Regions from separate parts of the Brotonthovivens ammoniilytica genome, predicted to be linked through region 3. Evidence: predicted binding sites of a transcription regulator. Region 3 holds the regulator's gene; each other region holds the start of a gene.

Region 1 (6,149 bases), on a different contig from region 3:
GCATCGGTTACATCGGCATCAATTCTCATGAATTTGTAATTCTGATTCCGCTGTTCTAACTGTGAGATAAAGGAGGTGTCGATGTTGTGATTTAAAATAACAGCATCCATACCCTGTTCTTTAAACATTTTAATGTACTGTCCCTGCTGTGCGGGGTCTGTAACATAGTAAATGGTTTCCCGGTTATCCTTTTGTTCTTCCGGATTTTCTGCTGTATCGGTATCAGCAGCATCTGCGTCTGATGTGTGATCGTTGGCTTCTTCTTTTGCCTTTAAGATTTCCGGAAGTGTGAGATATTTGTCATCAAGATTTTTGAAAAGAATGGAGTCATTCATTTTGTCACAGAACTTTTCATCTTTCAGACAGCCGAATTTAATAAACGGACTGATATCATCCCAGTATTTTTCATAATTTTCTTTATCGGTTTTACACATTCCAGTGAGCTTGTCTGCCACTTTTTTAGTAATATAATCAGAGATTTTTTTCACAAAACCGTCATTTTGAAGGGCACTTCTAGAAACATTTAGCGGCAGATCCGGGCAGTCGATCACGCCTTTTAACAGCATCAGAAATTCCGGAATCACTTCTTTAATATTATCGGCGATAAATACCTGGTTGTTGTAAAGCTTAATGGTTCCTTCGATGGAATCGTATTCCGTATTGATTTTCGGGAAGTATAAAATACCTTTCAGATTAAAGGGATAATCCATGTTTAAGTGAATCCAGAAAAGCGGTTCTTTATAATCATGAAATACGTTTCGGTAGAAGGTTTTGTATTCTTCATCGGTGCACTCGTTGGGATGTTTGGTCCACAGCGGGTGAATGTCATTTAAAGGAACCGGACGTTTGATGATCTTTGTTTTTTCCTGACGGGGGGAAACCTCAACAACTTCCTTTTCACCGTTTTCATTTTCTTTTTCTTCTGTTTTGGCTTCTTCAATAATTGTTTCTACAACGGTATCTGTTTCTTTTACTTCATCAGAAGGAATTGTTTCGTATTCCGGCGCTGCATTCTCTTTTGCAAGATAAATTTCTGTAGGCATAAAAGAGCAGTATTTTGTAATGACCTCTCTTGCCCGGTATTCGTTTGCAAATTCAAGGCAGTCTTCATTTAAAAACAGTGTGATCTCAGTACCAACAGTTTCCTTACTGCCGTCAGACATATCAAATTCAGTGCCGCCGTCGCATTCCCAGTGAACAGCCTCAGCGCCGTCTTTATAGGAAAGGGAATCAATATGAACCTCATCAGCTACCATGAAAGCAGAATAAAAGCCAAGTCCGAAATGACCGATAATCTGATCTTCATTTGCTTTATCTTTATATTTTTCCAGAAAATCAGAAGCTCCGGAAAAAGCGATCTGATTAATGTATTCTTCCACCTCATCAGCAGTCATGCCAAGTCCGTTATCAATAAATTTCAGTGTTTTTTCTTCCGGATTTACCAGCACCTGAATCTTTGGCTTATAATCTTCCGGCAGGGAATATTCCCCCATCATATCCAGTTTTTTTAGTTTTGTAATTGCATCACAGCCGTTTGAGATCAGTTCTCTGTAGAAAATATCATGATCGGAATACAGCCATTTTTTAATAATAGGAAAAATATTGTCACTGTTAATAGAAAGATTTCCATGTTTGCTGCTCATTAGTTATCACTCCTTATAAAAAATAATTTTGATTTACCTTTTGTTTTTTTACTAATAAAAACTATAATACGTCTAAAAATAAAAGTCAATAGAAAATCAGCACTCTTTTTGAATGAGTGCTAACAAAAAAGAAAATTTTATAACCAACAGACGATGAAGCTTAGAAAGAGCGTCATACATTATTCTTGCGAAACAAAGTAAAACATATTAAACTAACAGGGAACCCAAAAACATAGATCAGGGAAAATCAGGAGAATTTTATGCAGTATAGATATGATAAACATGCAGACCCGGTTTCTGTGCTGGCATACGGATGTATGCGTTTTGCAAAGAAGAATGGAAAAATAGATATTGATAAAGCGGAAGCAGAAGTCATGGAAGCAGTAAAGGGCGGTATTAATTATTTTGATACTGCATACATATACAGCGGCAGTGAGGATGCTTTAGGCGTGATTTTTGAGAGAAACCACTGCCGGGAGCAGATATATATTGCAGATAAGCTTCCACACTATCTGATTAAATCAAAAGCCGGACTTGAGAAAACCTTTCAGGAGCAGTTAAAGCGGCTGCGCACCACCTATATTGATTACTATCTGATGCATATGCTTACAGATTTAAAAACCTGGGAGAAATTAAAAGGTCTTGGAATTGAGGAGTGGATACAGGAAAAGCTGGAAAAAGGACAGATTCGGAATATTGGATTTTCCTATCACGGGAGTACAGAGAAGTTCTGTGAGCTTGTGGATGCCTATCCCTGGGATTTCTGCATGATACAGTATAATTATTTAGATGAACACAGTCAGGCCGGCAGACGGGGGCTTATGTATGCTTCAGAAAAAGGGCTTCCTGTGATGATTATGGAGCCTCTGCGGGGAGGTAAACTGGTAAATCTGCTGCCGGAAAAGGCAAAGGAGAAAATCGCACTGCATCCTTCGGGGCGGTCGGCCGCAGAGTGGGCCCTTCGGTGGCTTTTTGACCAGCCCCAGGTCACCACTGTGTTATCCGGAATGAATTCTATAGAGATGATAAAGGAAAACTTAAAGGTTGCCTCAGATGCCCGCCCGGGAAGTTTCAGTCAGGCAGATCAAGCATTTATAGAAGACATTAAAAGGGAAATTAACTCCAGCATGAAAGTGGGATGCACCGGATGCGGGTATTGTATGCCCTGTCCAAAGGGCGTGGATATTCCCATGGCATTTTCCTCCTATAATCTGATTTACAGTGAAAGCAGAACCGCAGCCAGAAAAGGATATATGCAGTGCACCATTATGCGGCATACTCCAACAAGCGCGTCTTTGTGTGTAGAATGCGGAAAGTGTGAAATTCACTGTCCCCAGGGAATTGAAATCAGAAAAGAGTTAAAGTGTGCGGCCCGGGAACTGGAGACTGTTAAATACAGAGTATTTCGGAGGATAATTCAATTATTAAAACTTTGGTAAAACCGGAGGCGGATGGCTGTAATGATAAAAAAGAGAAATGCTTACTTTGATAATATGAAGGCAATGCTGATTTTTCTGGTGGTTCTTGGGCATGTATTAAGCAATTTCGGCGGAGAGGGCAGTCTTGCCCGCTGGCTGTATCTGATGATTTTCAGCTTTCATATGCCTGTTTTTCTGTTTGTATCCGGATATTTTGCAAAACCGGATCCCAAAAAAGTGATTGCACGTCTTCTGATCTTATATCTTATCTTTCAGGTGCTTCAGGAGGCGGTTCAGTATATGATCGACTTTGTAAAACATCCATCGGAGGCGGCCTTTGAGTTTCAGCTGTTTTTCCCCCTGTGGACGCTGTGGTATCTGCTGGCGCTGATTCTTTACAACATATTACTTCCTACCTTTGATACGGATGATCCCAAAAAGCAGATCCGCAATCTGGTGATTGCCTTTGCCATGGGGATGCTCATCAGCTACAGCACAAACACGGATAATTTTCTTGCGGCAAACAGGGTAGTGACCTTCCTGCCTTTTTACCTCACTGGATATTATGGGAAAATTAACGGAAATATCGACAACTACTTAAAAAACAGAAAAAAGATCAAAAGCCGGGAGATGGCTGGCAGAAAAATTGCCGCCGCAGCCCTTGTAGCCGGGATGCTGCTGCTGTTCTGGCAGACTCGTGATTTATGGCACAAGGACTGGCTGTATGGAACGGACTCTTATATTGGGACAGGCCTTACTCCGTGGATTAAACTCCTTACTTACGTGCTGGCATACATCTGGCTGTTTGTGTTTTTGATTTTGATGCCCAAAAGAAGAATCGGATTTCTTACGAAAATCGGGAGAAATACCCTTGGAATTTATCTGTTTCACAGTATTGTTATCATTATTCTTCGGGAAATTCCAGGGTTTTCCGGTAAAATGGAAAACACGATTGTATGGAGCATTTTGCTTTCTGTGCTGATAACCTGGGTGCTGTCAAGAGATCCTGTAGCAGTATTTCTGGATAAATTCCAGTATAAAAGAAAATTGTCTCAGGAGTAACGATTCTATGATATAAAAAAGAATCCTCATTCTGTGTAAAAACAGGATAAGGATTCTTTTTTTTGCAGTTTATGATGATGCTGACAATTCCTTGTTCAGATTTTTCTGAGCTGTGGACAGCATCAGTTTAATACGGTTTAACTGGTTTACTTCACTTGCGCCCGGATCAAAGTCAATGGCAACAATGTTGGACATTGGATACTGATGCCGCAGCTCTTTGATTACACCCTTGCCCACAATGTGGTTTGGCAGACAGCCAAAGGGCTGGGTGCAGACAATATTGTTTGTGCCGGAGTGAATCAGTTCCAGCATTTCCCCTGTTAAAAACCATCCCTCACCGGTCTGGTTTCCGTGAGAAACAATAGTTTCTGCGTACTTGGCTGTATCATAAATACTTGCGGGAGGTGTAAAGTGTTTACTTTCCACGAAGGCTTTTCTTGCGGCTCCCCGCAGTTTTTCCAGAGCCCAGATACCAAGATTTGATTTGCGGGCTGAGGATTTATTCATGCCAAGCTTTTCCGCTTTGAAATTGTTATTGTAGAAGCAGTAGAGGAAGAAGTCTAATAAGTCCGGAACAACGGCTTCGGCGCCTTCCGCTTCTAACAGGTCTACAAGATAATTGTTGGCCATAGGAAGGAATTTTACCAAAATCTCACCTACAACACCAACCTTTGGTTTTTGAATGTCCAGACGCTCCAGTTGATCGAAATCACGGATGATTTCACGGCAGAAGCGCTTGAACTTTCTGTGGGAAAGGAATTTCTTACTGGTAATCCATTCAATAATAGTCTTTTTCCATTTCTCGTGAAGAGCGTTTGTGGACCCTGAAACGGCCTCATATGGTCTTGTGGCGTATACACAGCGCATGAAAATATCACCGAATACAAGGCAGTATAATCCTTTCTGAATCAGGGGCAGTGTAAACTTAAATCCGGGATTGGATTCCAGACTGCTTAAGTTTAAGGAAATAACCGGAATCTGAGGATAACCGGCCTTTTCCAGTGCACGGCGCACAAAGCCGATATAGTTGGAGGCACGACAGCCGCCCCCGGTCTGGGATACCATAATGGCCAGCTTATCCGGATTGTATCGGCCGGAAGTTACTGCTTCCATAATCTGTCCCACTACAATCAAAGAAGGGTAGCAGGCGTCGTTATTTACAAATTTCAAACCGATATTAACGGCGGATTTGTTATCATTATCCAGCACCTCTAGATTATATCCGGCAGCCTGGAAAGCCGGCTGCAGCAGCTCAAAGTGCATTGGTGACATCTGGGGAGCGATAATAGTGTAGTTTTCCCGCATTTCTTCGGTGAAGATCACCCGATTATGGTTTGCGGGAGCAATACAGCGCTCCTTTGGATGTTTTTCCCGTACCCGGATGGCTGAAATCAGTGAACGGATACGAATGCGGGCAGCCCCCAGGTTATTGACCTCATCAATTTTTAAACAGGTATAGATTTTCCCTGAGTTTGTGAGAATGTCGCTGACACAGTCTGTAGTAACGGCATCCAGTCCGCAGCCAAAGGAATTTAACTGAATTAAATCCAGATTGTCTGTGGTTTTTACATAGTTTGCGGCGGCATATAACCGGGAGTGGTACATCCACTGGTCCATAACAATCAGCGGGCGCTCCACCTGTTTTAAATGAGAGATAGAGTCCTCAGTCAGCACTGCAAAGCCGTAAGAGGTAATCAGTTCCGGAATTCCGTGGTTGATTTCCGGATCAATATGGTACGGACGTCCGGCAAGAACAATTCCCCGTTTTCCGGTTTCTTCCAGATATTTTAAGGTCTCTTCTCCTTTTTTGCGCATATCCTCCCGGGCAGCGGCCAGTTCCTCCCAGCCGGCAGCGGCAGCGGCAGCTACTTCCCCGGCGGGAATCTGATACTCCTTTGCAAATTCTTCTGTCAGCCGTTCTGTCAGTGTTTCTAAAGACGCAAAAGACATAAACGGATTTAACAGCTTTACCTGCCCGCTGGTGATTTCATCCACATTGTTTTTAATGTTTTCCGCATAAGAAGTA
Region 2 (6,149 bases), on a different contig from region 3:
TCACACTGGGGACTAATATCACCCTGTTCGTTAATTCCTTCCAGAAGATGAGCAGATCCAAGGTTTGAAGTCATAATAATAATGGTATTTTTAAAATCAACGGTACGCCCCTGAGAATCAGTAATCCGTCCGTCGTCTAATACCTGCAGCAGTACATTAAAGACATCGGGATGGGCCTTTTCCACCTCATCAAACAGTACAACGGAATATGGTTTTCTGCGGACTGCTTCTGTCAGCTGGCCGCCTTCGTCATATCCTACATATCCCGGAGGCGCTCCGATAAGACGGGATACCGAATATTTCTCCATGTACTCACTCATATCCAGCCGGACCATATTGCTCTCATCGTCAAAAAGACTTGCGGCAAGAGCTTTGGCTAACTCTGTTTTACCGACACCGGTAGGTCCCAGGAATAAGAAAGAACCAATGGGCTTGCTTGGGTCCTTAATCCCTGCTTTGGAGCGGATAATTGCCTCTGTTACTTTCGTAACGCCTTCGTCCTGACCAACCACACGTTTATGCAGTTCCTCGTCCAGATGAAGTGTTTTATTTCGCTCACTCTCCGTAAGTTTCGCAACTGGAATGCCGGTCCATCTGGAAACAATTCTTGCAATTTCCTCATCGCTGACAGCTTCATGAACCAGAGACATATCTTTTGCTTTTACGATCTCTTCTTCTGCTTCCAGCTGTTTTTCCAGCTGAGGTTTTTTCCCATACTGAAGTTCCGCAGCTTTGTTCAGATCATAATTCTGCTGTGCCAGCTGGATTTCTTTATTTAATGCTTCCAGTTCTTCTCTAAGCTTCTGCACCCGCTCAACGGCTTTTTTCTCATTATCCCACTGAGCCTTTTTTGTCTGAAATTCATTTTTCAGTTCTGCAAGCTCTTTCTGCAGATTTTCCAGACGGTCTTTGCTGAGCTTATCCTCTTCTTTCTTTAAAGCAGTCTCTTCAATTTCCATCTGCATTACCCGGCGGTTTAATTCATCCAGCTCTGTAGGCATAGAATCCAGTTCCGTTTTAATCAGCGCACAGGCTTCATCCACCAGATCAATAGCCTTATCCGGCAGGAAACGGTCAGAAATATAACGATTGGACAGTTCAGCAGCTGATACCAGCGCTCCGTCTGTAATTTTTACTCCATGGAATACTTCATAACGTTCCTTCAGGCCGCGGAGAATGGAAATGGTATCCTCAACCGTCGGCTCGTCAACCATAACCGGCTGAAAACGCCGCTCTAAAGCAGCATCCTTTTCAATATATTCACGGTATTCATCCAGAGTCGTCGCCCCGATACAATGAAGCTCGCCCCGGGCCAGCATAGGTTTTAACATGTTGCCGGCATCCATAGCTCCGTCAGACTTACCTGCACCTACAATGGTATGCAGCTCATCAATAAACAGAATAATTTTGCCTTCGCTTTTTTTCACTTCATCCAGAACCGCTTTCAGACGCTCTTCAAACTCACCCCGGTATTTTGCTCCTGCAACCAAAGCTCCCATATCCAGAGCGAAAAGTTTTTTGTCTTTCAGTCCTTCCGGTACGTCTCCTCTGACAATACGCTGTGCCAGGCCTTCTACTACAGCAGTTTTACCAACTCCGGGTTCACCGATTAAAACCGGATTGTTTTTCGTTTTTCTTGACAGAATCCGGATGACATTACGAATCTCACTGTCACGTCCAATTACCGGATCAAGCTTTTGTTCTCTGGCCCGTTCTACCATATCATAACCGTATTTTTCCAGAGTATCATAAGTAGCCTCCGGATTATCTGACGTTACTCTCTGATTTCCTCTTACAGTGGAAAGCACCTGCAAAAACCGTTCCCTTGTAATACCGTATTCCTTAAAAATCTCTTTTACGGCTGCATTTGGATATTTCAGCAAAGCCAGGAACAAATGCTCTACAGAGACATATTCGTCTCCCATCTGTTTCGCCTCATCCTCGGCACTGATCAGTACTTTATTCAAATGCTGGCCCACATAAACCTGGCCTCCGGATACTTTTACCCGCTGTTCCAAATGTTTCTGAACATTATTGATAAAATGTTCTTTATTAATTTCCATCTTTTCAATGAGCTTTAAGATCAATCCTTCACTCTGACGCACCAGGGCCATCAGCAGATGCTCCTGCTCAATTTCCTGATTGCCGTATTCATACGCAAGCTTTTCGCAGTCACTGATTGCTTCCATTGATTTCTGTGTGAATTTCTGAATATTCATAAAACATTCCTCCTTTCAGGAATATATTCTTGTTTGTTCTATTTTATATATAACACTTTTCCATAAACACGTTATATCACCTTTTGTTAGCACTGTCAAGTGTTGAGTGCTAATTTATTGTAAAAATTTGTGAAGCCCTGATTTTACGGGCTTCACAGAGGTTTTTTACTTGCTTTCGCACTTAATGACACGGCTGTATTTTTTCTCTATACATTTTCCTACTTCAGCAGTCTACATAATTCTTCTTCCGTAATCCCATGAATATAATATCCCACATTCATTTTTTCCACATGATCTTTCAAATATTCGTCTGTACGCAGACCTGTCAGTTTCTTTTCCAGCTCCCAGATCTCTCCATTTCCAAAAAAGTCTCCGAAAAATTTAATCTGCTCTATCACGCCGTGTTCAATCTGCATCTGTGCAGTCAGAAGTCCCCCTGAAAATTTCAGCTCTCTTTTCATATTACAGAGAGGATTTCTTCCGTAATTCCAGTCCCAGGTTTCATACTTTTCTTTCTGAAGCCTTTCAATTTCCTTTTCCTGTTCAGGGGAAAAATGATACACCTCTAACCCGCAGGAACAAAATACCTCCTGTATCAGGGCCTGTTTAAATGCCTCCATGGATATTGGCGTTTTCGCATAAGTATTAATGGTAGTTACCCTGGCCCGCACAGACTTTACACTTTTTGATTCAAACTTTGCCACTTTTACATTCAGTGCATCTGAAACATTCTGCAGATTAGAGTCCAGCATAATACAGCCGTGATGCAGCACCCTGCCTTTTTTGGCATATTGAGAATTGCCGCATATTTTCTTCCCGTCAATCGAAATATCATTTCTTCCATTCATCTGTGCACAGATCCCAAATTTCTTAAGGGTCTCTACCACCGGAAGTGCAAACTTTTCAAAGTCAAATTCAGGATGCTCCCTGCTTCCTGCCACAAAAGTAAAATTCAGATTTCCAAGATCATGGTAAACCGCCCCGCCCCCGGACAGCCGCCTGACAACACGGAGCCCGTATTTGTCTACAAAGGACTGATTAATTTCTTCTAATGTATTCTGATATTTCCCCACTACAATGGTATTCGCATTCTGCCAGAGCATAAAATACTCCCTGTTACGGTCCATTTGTTCAAACATATATTCCTCAAGAGCAAGATTATAATAGGGATTTGTGCTGTTGGATTGTATAAATATCATCTGAATTCCTCCTGCTGCGTACTTAGAGTTCGTAAAATTATAACTGGTAACATCTAAAAATAAATCTTTCAGAATCATATCCTGCAAATCATATGCCATTTCCCATTACATCTTCTGTCCCTGATATACTTTACTTTCAAAAAATCCGGAACAGACCTTTTAAGGTTTATAAAAAAGCTGTAAATAAAATATACACTCCGTATAATTTATATACCAATTACGTCCCAAAACAATATGCTGCTGCCCTGGATATTTCTCTAAACACTGCTGATAAAATATTTATTTTAACCCGTATTTCTCCAGTTTCATATAAAAATTCCGCTTGGATATCCCAAGAAGTTCAATGGCTTTGGATTTATTGCCATTTACAATTTCAAGTACATTTTTTATGGTCTCTCTTTCCATCTTTTCCGTAATTACGTGAAGATTATACCGGTTCTTTTCTGAATCAGATTTCTTGGGCATTCCGGATTTTGTAATCTGCAGTGGAAGATATTCCTCTCCAATACAGGTATCCGGACAGAGAATGGCCATCCGTTCCACACAATTTTTCAGTTCTCTGATATTCCCCGGCCATTTGTAATTCATAAACTGTTCCAAAACTTCGTCAGAGAAACAGCGCATATCATTTGTATTAGAACAAAGGGAATCCAAAAACTGATTTGCCAGCAGCGGTATATCATCCTTTCTCTCCCGAAGAGGCGGAATATGTATTGGAATCACACAGATTCTGTAATAAAGATCCTCCCGAAAGGTACCTTCTTCCACCATATTTTCCAGATCCCGGTTGGTAGCCGTAATCAGACGGAAATTCAGCTTAATGGTTTTTGAGCCGCCCACTCTTGTGATTTCCTTTTCCTGTATGACCCGCAGCAGTTTAGCCTGCATGGGAAGAGGCATCTCCCCAATCTCATCTAAAAACAGCGTTCCGCCGCTGGCCAGTTCAAATTTCCCTGCACGTCCCTGAGGACTTGCCCCTGTAAATGCCCCTTTTTCATATCCAAACAGTTCACTCTCCATTAACGACTCCGGTATTGCCGCGCAGTTCACCTTGATCATAGGACCATCCACATTCACGGAGCTTAAATGAATGGCTTCTGCCAGCACCTCTTTGCCAGTGCCGCTCTCTCCCAGCAGACAGACGGAACTCTGGGTGGGAGCCACATGGGCGCATAAGTTTAGGACTCTTAACATCTGGACCGAATCTCCGATTACATGATGAAAAGATGACGGCAGTTCATTTTTACTGTTTAGCTGCTGTTTTAAATTCATACTCAAAGATTTGTAGTAATTCAGCTGATTGTTCAGTGATGTAATCAGTTTCGAATCATGCTCTACAATCAAAATTCCCCAAAACTCATCTTTTAAAAAGATCGGCACAATATCAGTAAATACATCATGTTCACTTTTTACATCCGGTGCATTAAACAGCTTCTCAATATTTTCATGAGATTTTATAAATTCAGCTAAAATTTCTGCATCTTTAGTTTTTAATGAAAACAAATTCTGATCAAAAATCTGATCTGCCGATATATCTTTGCTGTCCTGCCACAGCTCTCCGTAATAATCCAGATATTTTTGATTATAGTATCTAAAATCCCCCTCCTTATCAATAATCAGTATTTTTTCATCCAGCTGGTCCAGCACAAAAGTTATAATCTCCAGCACATGTTCAGCAGGCAGGTTTAAATATGACAGTTTTTTCTCCATTTTCCTTCTCCTTTCAAAAATCTGTCCTATATATTTCTATTTTATCAGAAATTTTTTATTTGTCTCTATTTGTAGTCTTTTTTTTATCTGTTACATCCCTTTTACTATTTCCATGTTTGTTTTACAAATCTGGCACCGGTTTTGCTTCTTAATTTTAATATCTAAGACAGATCATATACATACCTGTCTCATTCATCTTATTACGATCACAAAGGAGGTATTACATTATGTCAACAATTGATGAAGAAGGACGCCGGATCCGCGAATGCATCCCTCTGGAAGGACTGCGGGCTGTGATTTCCCAGAATATGTCAAAAAGCAAACTGGAGTTTCCCCAGGGAACCGGTTCTGCTCAGCTGGATATTACCAGACTTATGGAATTCCGCCGGGAAGTAAATGAAAAATTAAAAGACAGCGGCAGAAAAATCACCTTTGGGGATCTGTATGTAAAAACAGCCGCATGCGCCATGGAAGAAAACATGGAATTAAATGGTTCCCGGCAAAACGGGCAGCTGATTTATTATGACGATATCAATATCAGTGTTGCAGCCTCTATTAATGGAGTGCTTATGACCCCTGTCCTGGAACATGCAGATCAAAAAGATATTGAAGAAATATCCGAAGAGTTAAACAAAACATACACCTATCTGAAAAAAGGCAAACTTATGAGAGTCAAGCTGGAAGGGGCTACTTTTTCTGTCAGCAATCTTGGTTCCTATCTTATTGATGACCAGCATCCCTTTTTAAATCCGCCTCAGGCAGCTATCTTCGGAATCAGCCGCAACCGGGTGCTTCCGATTTACAACGAAGAAGGCCAGATTGTCCCCGGCAACATGACGTTATTCAGTCTGACCATTGACCACGGATTCGCTGACGGCGTACTGGTTGCCAAATTTTTAGAAAGTGTTAATAAAGTTCTTAAGGATCCTTGGAAGTACATGTATCATAAAGCATCTGGCAGGGAGGCATAAATCTATGGCTTATCAACGATACTTAATCGAATTTGGCCAGGGAAGCGATC
Region 3 (6,149 bases):
TTACAGTTTGAACCGGAGACATCAATTGCCCTGGGATTTGGTTTCCGGTGCGGATTTTTAGGACTGCTGCATCTGGAAATTATCCAGGAGCGTCTGGAGCGGGAATATAATTTGGATCTTGTAACCACTGCTCCGGGGGTAGTGTATAAAGTTCATAAAACCGATGGCACGGTCATAGAGCTGACCAATCCCTCCAATCTTCCGGATCCTTCGGAAATAGATTTTATGGAGGAGCCCATGGTTTCGGCGGAAATTATGGTAACCAGCGAATATATCGGTGCTATTATGGATTTGTGCCAGGAGCGCAGAGGCATTTACTTAAGTATGGAATATATGGAAGAAACCCGTGCGCTGATCAAATATGATCTGCCGTTAAATGAGATCATTTACGATTTCTTTGACGCGCTGAAATCCAGGTCCAGAGGGTATGCATCTTTTGATTATGAGATGAAAGGCTATGCCAAGTCAGAACTTGTAAAGCTGGACATCCTTATAAATAAAGAAGAAGTAGATGCTTTGTCCTTTATTGTATTTTCAGGAAGCGCCTATGAGCGCGGCAGAAAGATGTGCGAGAAATTAAAAGAGGAAATTCCCCGTCATTTATTTGAGATACCCATCCAGGCTGCGGTAGGCGGCAAAGTCATCGCCAGAGAAACAGTAAAGGCCATGCGAAAAGATGTACTTGCAAAATGCTATGGCGGAGATATCAGCCGAAAACGAAAACTTCTGGAAAAACAGAAGGAAGGAAAGAAGCGGATGCGTCAGATCGGAAATGTGGAAATTCCCCAGAAGGCATTTATGAGCGTTTTGAAGCTGGATGATAAATAGAAGGGATGACATTGAAAAAGTTAGAATTGTATGTACACATTCCATTTTGTGTGCAGAAATGCTCGTACTGTGATTTTTTATCTATGCCTGCAGACAGTTTGGTGAAGCAGGCATATGTGCGGCGGCTGAAAGAGGAAATTAAAAAAAAGGCCGGGAAATATAAAGACAGAAAGGTATGTTCTGTCTTTTTTGGAGGCGGAACGCCGTCGATTCTTCCCACGGGAGATATCAGAGGAATCCTGGATTGTCTGAGAGAAAATTTTTTTCTGGACCGGGAAGCTGAGATAACGGTTGAGTGTAATCCGGGAACCCTGGATGCCGGGAAACTGAAAAGTTATAAACATGCAGGGGTAAACCGGCTGAGCATGGGACTGCAGTCAGCTGAAAATAAGGAGCTGAAGCTCCTTGGAAGAATCCATACGTATGAAGATTTTCTGGAAAGTTTTGACTGTGCAAGAAAATGCGGATTTCATAATATTAATGTAGATCTTATGTCGGCCCTTCCAAGGCAGACATTGCAAAGCTGGGAGCGGACTCTTAAAAAAGTGGTTTCTTTAAAACCGGAGCATATTTCCGCTTACAGTCTGATCATTGAGGAAGGTACGCCATTTTATAAAATATATGGCTATGATGATGAGACCAGACAAAAGGGCGGACAGCCTTTGTTTCTGCCCACAGAAGAAGAGGAGCGGGAAATGTACCGTTTTACAAGAGAATTTTTGGCTGAGAAGGGATATGAACGGTATGAAATATCCAATTATGCCAAACCCGGCAGACAGTGTATCCATAATATAGGATACTGGAACCGGACAGATTACCTAGGCCTTGGAATCGGTGCATCTTCTCTGATTGATAACTGCAGGTTTGCCAATGAGGGCAGTCTTTCTTCCTATTTAGATGGCACCATTGGGGAAGAGGAACCTCAGAAACTGACCAAACAGGAACAGATGGAAGAATTTATGTTTCTGGGGCTGCGTTTGATGCAGGGAGTTTCCGGGGCGGATTTTTTGAAACATTTTTCCGTCAGCCTTAAAAATGTTTATGGTGAAGTGCTTCAAAAGCTTGAGGGAGAGCGGCTGCTAGAAGAGCACCAGGGAATGATTCGTCTTACGGAACAGGGAATTGATATCAGCAACTATGTATTTTCACAGTTTTTAATGGAAGAGTAATATGATAAAAGCAGTATTATTTGATATGGACGGTGTGGTGCTGGATACGGAAAAACTGTATACCAGGTTTTGGAATGTGGCTATTGAGGAATGCGGGTATTCGGTGACCTTAGAACAGCTGCTGCATTTAAGGAGTCTGGGGATAGAATATGCCCCTGCTTATTTTAAAGAGATTCTAGGAACTGATAAGGACGCTGAAAAAATCCGGATGGTCCGCAGGAAGAGAATGAAGGAATATACAGATAAATATGGAATAGAAGCAAAGCCCGGCGTTGGTGAAACTGTCAGCCGGCTGAACAAAATGGGAATAAAAACAGCAATTGCCACTGCCAGTGACAAAACCCGGGCGGAAGAATTTTTAAAGCAGACAGGGGTATATTCGCTGTTTGACCGGATTTTGACTACTTCTATGGTAAAGCATGGGAAACCCCAGCCGGATATTTATCTGTCAGCCTGTGAACAGCTTGGGATTGCTCCAGAGGAGGCCATGGCTGTGGAGGATTCGGATAACGGAGCGCTATCTGCCATTCGGGCAGGATGCAGAACTGTCGTTGTTGTAGATCTGGCTTTGCCCAAAGAAGAGATTGTACCAATGCTGTATGGTGTTGCCCAGACACTGCCTGAAATTTTAAATTATTTATAGTATATTAATAGGAACAGGAATCCGAAAAAGCCGGGTTCTTGTTTTATTATAGGAAAGTTTCCAAACTTCCTGACAGCATAAGCATACACTTTGGGTGGCGGCGGGTACTGGTGCAAAGTGCAGTCGTCTATCGTATAGTTAAATCACTGAGAAAATTTTAAAACTTTAAAAAATAGTGTTGACAATGCTATTTGTTGGTGCTACATTATGTACAGAACATATTAGCACTCTAATTTAATGAGTGCTAACAAGAACAGGGAGGTCCGGAATGAATGAATTGGATGAAAGAAAAACAAAAATTTTGAATGCAATTATCCGGACATATCTGCAGACCGGGGAGCCGGTTGGGTCTAGAACCATTTCAAAATATTCGGATCTGAGTTTGAGTTCAGCTACCATTCGAAATGAAATGTCTGATTTAGAAGAGTTAGGATACATTGTACAGCCCCACACATCTGCCGGCAGGGTTCCCTCTGACAAAGGTTATCGTTTTTATGTAGATAATCTGATGCTGGAAAAGGAGCGGGAAGTTACAGAGATGAAAGCCTTTGTGATTGAGCGCACCGAGAAGATGGAGCAGGTGTTGAAGCAGGTGGCCAAAATGCTGGCGGCAAATACTAATTATGCCACAATGATTTCTGCGCCTCAGGTTCACAGTGGAAAAGTGAAATTTATCCAGCTTTCAGCTGTGGATGAGACACAGGTTCTAGCGGTGATTGTTCTTGACAATAATATTGTGAAAAACCGGATGATTCAGATAGATGAGCTCCTTGATAACGAGGCGATGTTAAAGCTGAATATTTTATTAAACAGCAGCTTGAACGGTCTGATGCTGGAACAGATTAATCTGGCTACGATTTCCAGATTAAAAGAACAGGCCGGCATCCACAGCCATATCGTCAATGATATTCTGGACGCAGTGGCTGAGGCCATACGGGAGGATGAGGAGCTAGAAGTATATACCAGCGGAGCAACCAACATCTTTAAGTATCCGGAGTTAAGCGATTCTCAGAAGGCAAGCGAGCTGATTTCCGCATTTGAGGAAAAACAGGAACTGAAAGATTTCCTTGCGGAAACGATGTCAGGTGAGGAAAATACAGGGATACAGATATATATTGGAAATGAAAGCCCCATTCAGAAAATGCGTGACTGCAGTGTAGTTACCGCTACCTATGAATTGGGAGAAGGAATCCAGGGAACCATCGGTATTGTAGGACCGAAGCGGATGGATTATGAGAATGTGGTAGATAATCTAAAAACTCTGAAAGTTCAGCTGGATGAAATGTTTAAAAAATCGAAGGATGAGTAGACGGAAAGGAGAAGTCCGATGGCAATGAATGAACAGAATCTGGAAACAGAGGAAGTAAAAGACAACATGCAGGAAGAAGCTGCCGGCTGTGAGACAAAAGAAGAAGCGTGTGCACAGGCCGATACACAAGATGCAGCACAGGAAGCTGTGAAAGAAGAGGAAACAGAACAAGGGGATAAAAAAGAAAGAAAATTCCGTAAAGATAAAAAAGAAAAAAAGGATAAAAAAGATCTTCAGATTGAAGAACTTACAGATAAAGTGAAGCGTCAGATGGCAGAGTTTGATAACTTCCGTAAAAGAACAGAAAAAGAAAAATCCCAGATGTTTGAGACCGGTGCCAGAAATATCATTGAAAAGATTCTGCCGGTTGTAGATAACTTTGAAAGAGGTCTTGCTGCTGTACCGGAGGAAGAAAAAGAGAATCCATTTATAGATGGTATGGAAAAGATTTACAAACAGATGATGACGGTTTTAGAAGAAGCCGGGGTCTCAGTGATTGAGACAGAGGGAAAAGAATTTGATCCGAATCTTCACAATGCGGTAATGCATATTGATGATGAAAACTTCGGTGAAAATATAATTGCTGAAGAATTCCAGAAAGGTTATATGTATCGGGATTCTGTCGTAAGACACAGCATGGTTAAGGTTGCCAACTAATTTAAAGATAGAATTGATTGAAACAGGAGGAATTTATTATGAGTAAAATCATTGGTATTGACTTAGGAACAACAAACAGCTGCGTAGCAGTTATGGAAGGCGGTAAACCGGTAGTTATCGCAAATACAGAAGGTGCAAGAACAACACCATCCGTAGTAGCATTTACAAAAACAGGTGAAAGACTGGTAGGTGAGCCGGCAAAACGTCAGGCTGTAACAAACGCAGAGAAAACAATCTCATCCATCAAAAGAGAGATGGGTACAGATTACAAAAAAGAGATTGAAGGAAAGAAGTATTCTCCTCAGGAAATCTCTGCAATGATTCTTCAGAAATTAAAAGCAGATGCAGAGAATTATCTTGGAGAAAAAGTATCAGAGGCAGTTATTACTGTTCCTGCATATTTTAACGATGCTCAGCGTCAGGCTACAAAAGACGCAGGTAAAATTGCCGGACTGGAAGTAAAACGTATTATCAACGAGCCTACAGCAGCAGCCCTTGCATATGGACTGGACAATGAAAAAGAACAGAAAATCATGGTTTATGACTTAGGCGGCGGTACCTTCGATGTTTCTATTATTGAAATCGGCGAGGGTGTAATCGAAGTATTATCCACATCCGGTGATAATAAACTGGGCGGCGATGATTTCGATCAGAAAATTACAGATTATATGCTGGCTGAGTTTAAGAAACAGGAAGGCGTGGATTTGTCCACAGATAAGATGGCGCTTCAGAGACTGAAAGAAGCGGCTGAGAAAGCGAAAAAAGAACTTTCTTCTGCAACTACAACAAACATCAACCTTCCGTTTATTACAGCTACATCTGAAGGTCCGAAACATTTTGATATGAACCTGACAAGAGCAAAATTTGACGAGCTGACACATGATCTGGTAGAAAGAACAGCAGCACCGGTTCAGAACGCATTAAGAGATGCAGGGCTGACAACTGCTGACCTTGGCCAGGTACTGCTGGTAGGTGGTTCTACACGTATTCCTGCTGTTCAGGATAAGGTAAAACAGCTGACAGGCAAAGAGCCCAGCAAATCATTAAATCCTGATGAATGTGTTGCATTGGGAGCATCTATCCAGGGCGGTAAGCTTGCAGGTGATGCAGGTGCCGGTGAAATCTTACTGTTGGATGTAACTCCATTATCTCTCTCCATTGAAACAATGGGCGGTGTAGCAACAAGACTGATTGAGAGAAATACAACAATTCCTACAAAGAAAAGCCAGATTTTCTCTACAGCAGCAGATAATCAGACAGCAGTAGATATCAACGTTGTACAGGGCGAGCGTCAGTTTGCAAGAGACAACAAATCTCTAGGACAGTTCCGTCTGGACGGAATCCCTCCAGCACGCCGTGGAGTACCTCAGATTGAAGTTACCTTTGATATTGATGCCAACGGTATCGTAAATGTATCTGCAAAAGATCTTGGAACAGGAAAAGAGCAGCATATTACCATTACAGCCGGTTCTAATATGTCTGATGAAGATATTGATAAAGCAGTAAAAGAAGCTGCAGAATTTGAAGCTCAGGATAAGAAGAG

The links. Region 3 encodes HrcA, which represses chaperone genes, less so after heat shock. Its sites were predicted from a motif close to TGTTAGCACTCNNNNNNNNNGAGTGCTAACA; they were not measured.
Region 1: htpG (molecular chaperone HtpG) is a predicted target of HrcA. The motif match lies at 1,738-1,768, and genes of this name have one in related genera.
Region 2: clpB (ATP-dependent chaperone ClpB) is a predicted target of HrcA. The motif match lies at 2,304-2,334, and genes of this name have one in related genera.

What each region holds. Positions count from the first base shown of each region.
Region 1 is NZ_JAOQJQ010000009.1:23,059-29,207, reverse strand. Features, by position in the region: gene htpG (molecular chaperone HtpG) at 1-1,643, opposite strand, end outside; gene OCV88_RS15130 (aldo/keto reductase) at 1,904-3,082, shown strand; gene OCV88_RS15125 (acyltransferase family protein) at 3,104-4,123, shown strand; gene OCV88_RS15120 (2-hydroxyacyl-CoA dehydratase) at 4,193-6,149, opposite strand, start outside.
Region 2 is NZ_JAOQJQ010000003.1:158,231-164,379, reverse strand. Features, by position in the region: gene clpB (ATP-dependent chaperone ClpB) at 1-2,219, opposite strand, end outside; gene OCV88_RS08800 (lipoate--protein ligase) at 2,438-3,418, opposite strand; gene OCV88_RS08795 (sigma-54 interaction domain-containing protein) at 3,698-5,128, opposite strand; gene OCV88_RS08790 (2-oxo acid dehydrogenase subunit E2) at 5,356-6,099, shown strand; gene OCV88_RS08785 (Lin0512 family protein) at 6,104-6,149, shown strand, end outside.
Region 3 is NZ_JAOQJQ010000007.1:35,906-42,054, reverse strand. Features, by position in the region: gene lepA (translation elongation factor 4) at 1-828, shown strand, start outside; gene hemW (radical SAM family heme chaperone HemW) at 834-1,997, shown strand; gene OCV88_RS13940 (HAD family hydrolase) at 1,999-2,640, shown strand; gene hrcA (heat-inducible transcriptional repressor HrcA) at 2,909-3,949, shown strand; gene grpE (nucleotide exchange factor GrpE) at 3,968-4,606, shown strand; gene dnaK (molecular chaperone DnaK) at 4,645-6,149, shown strand, end outside.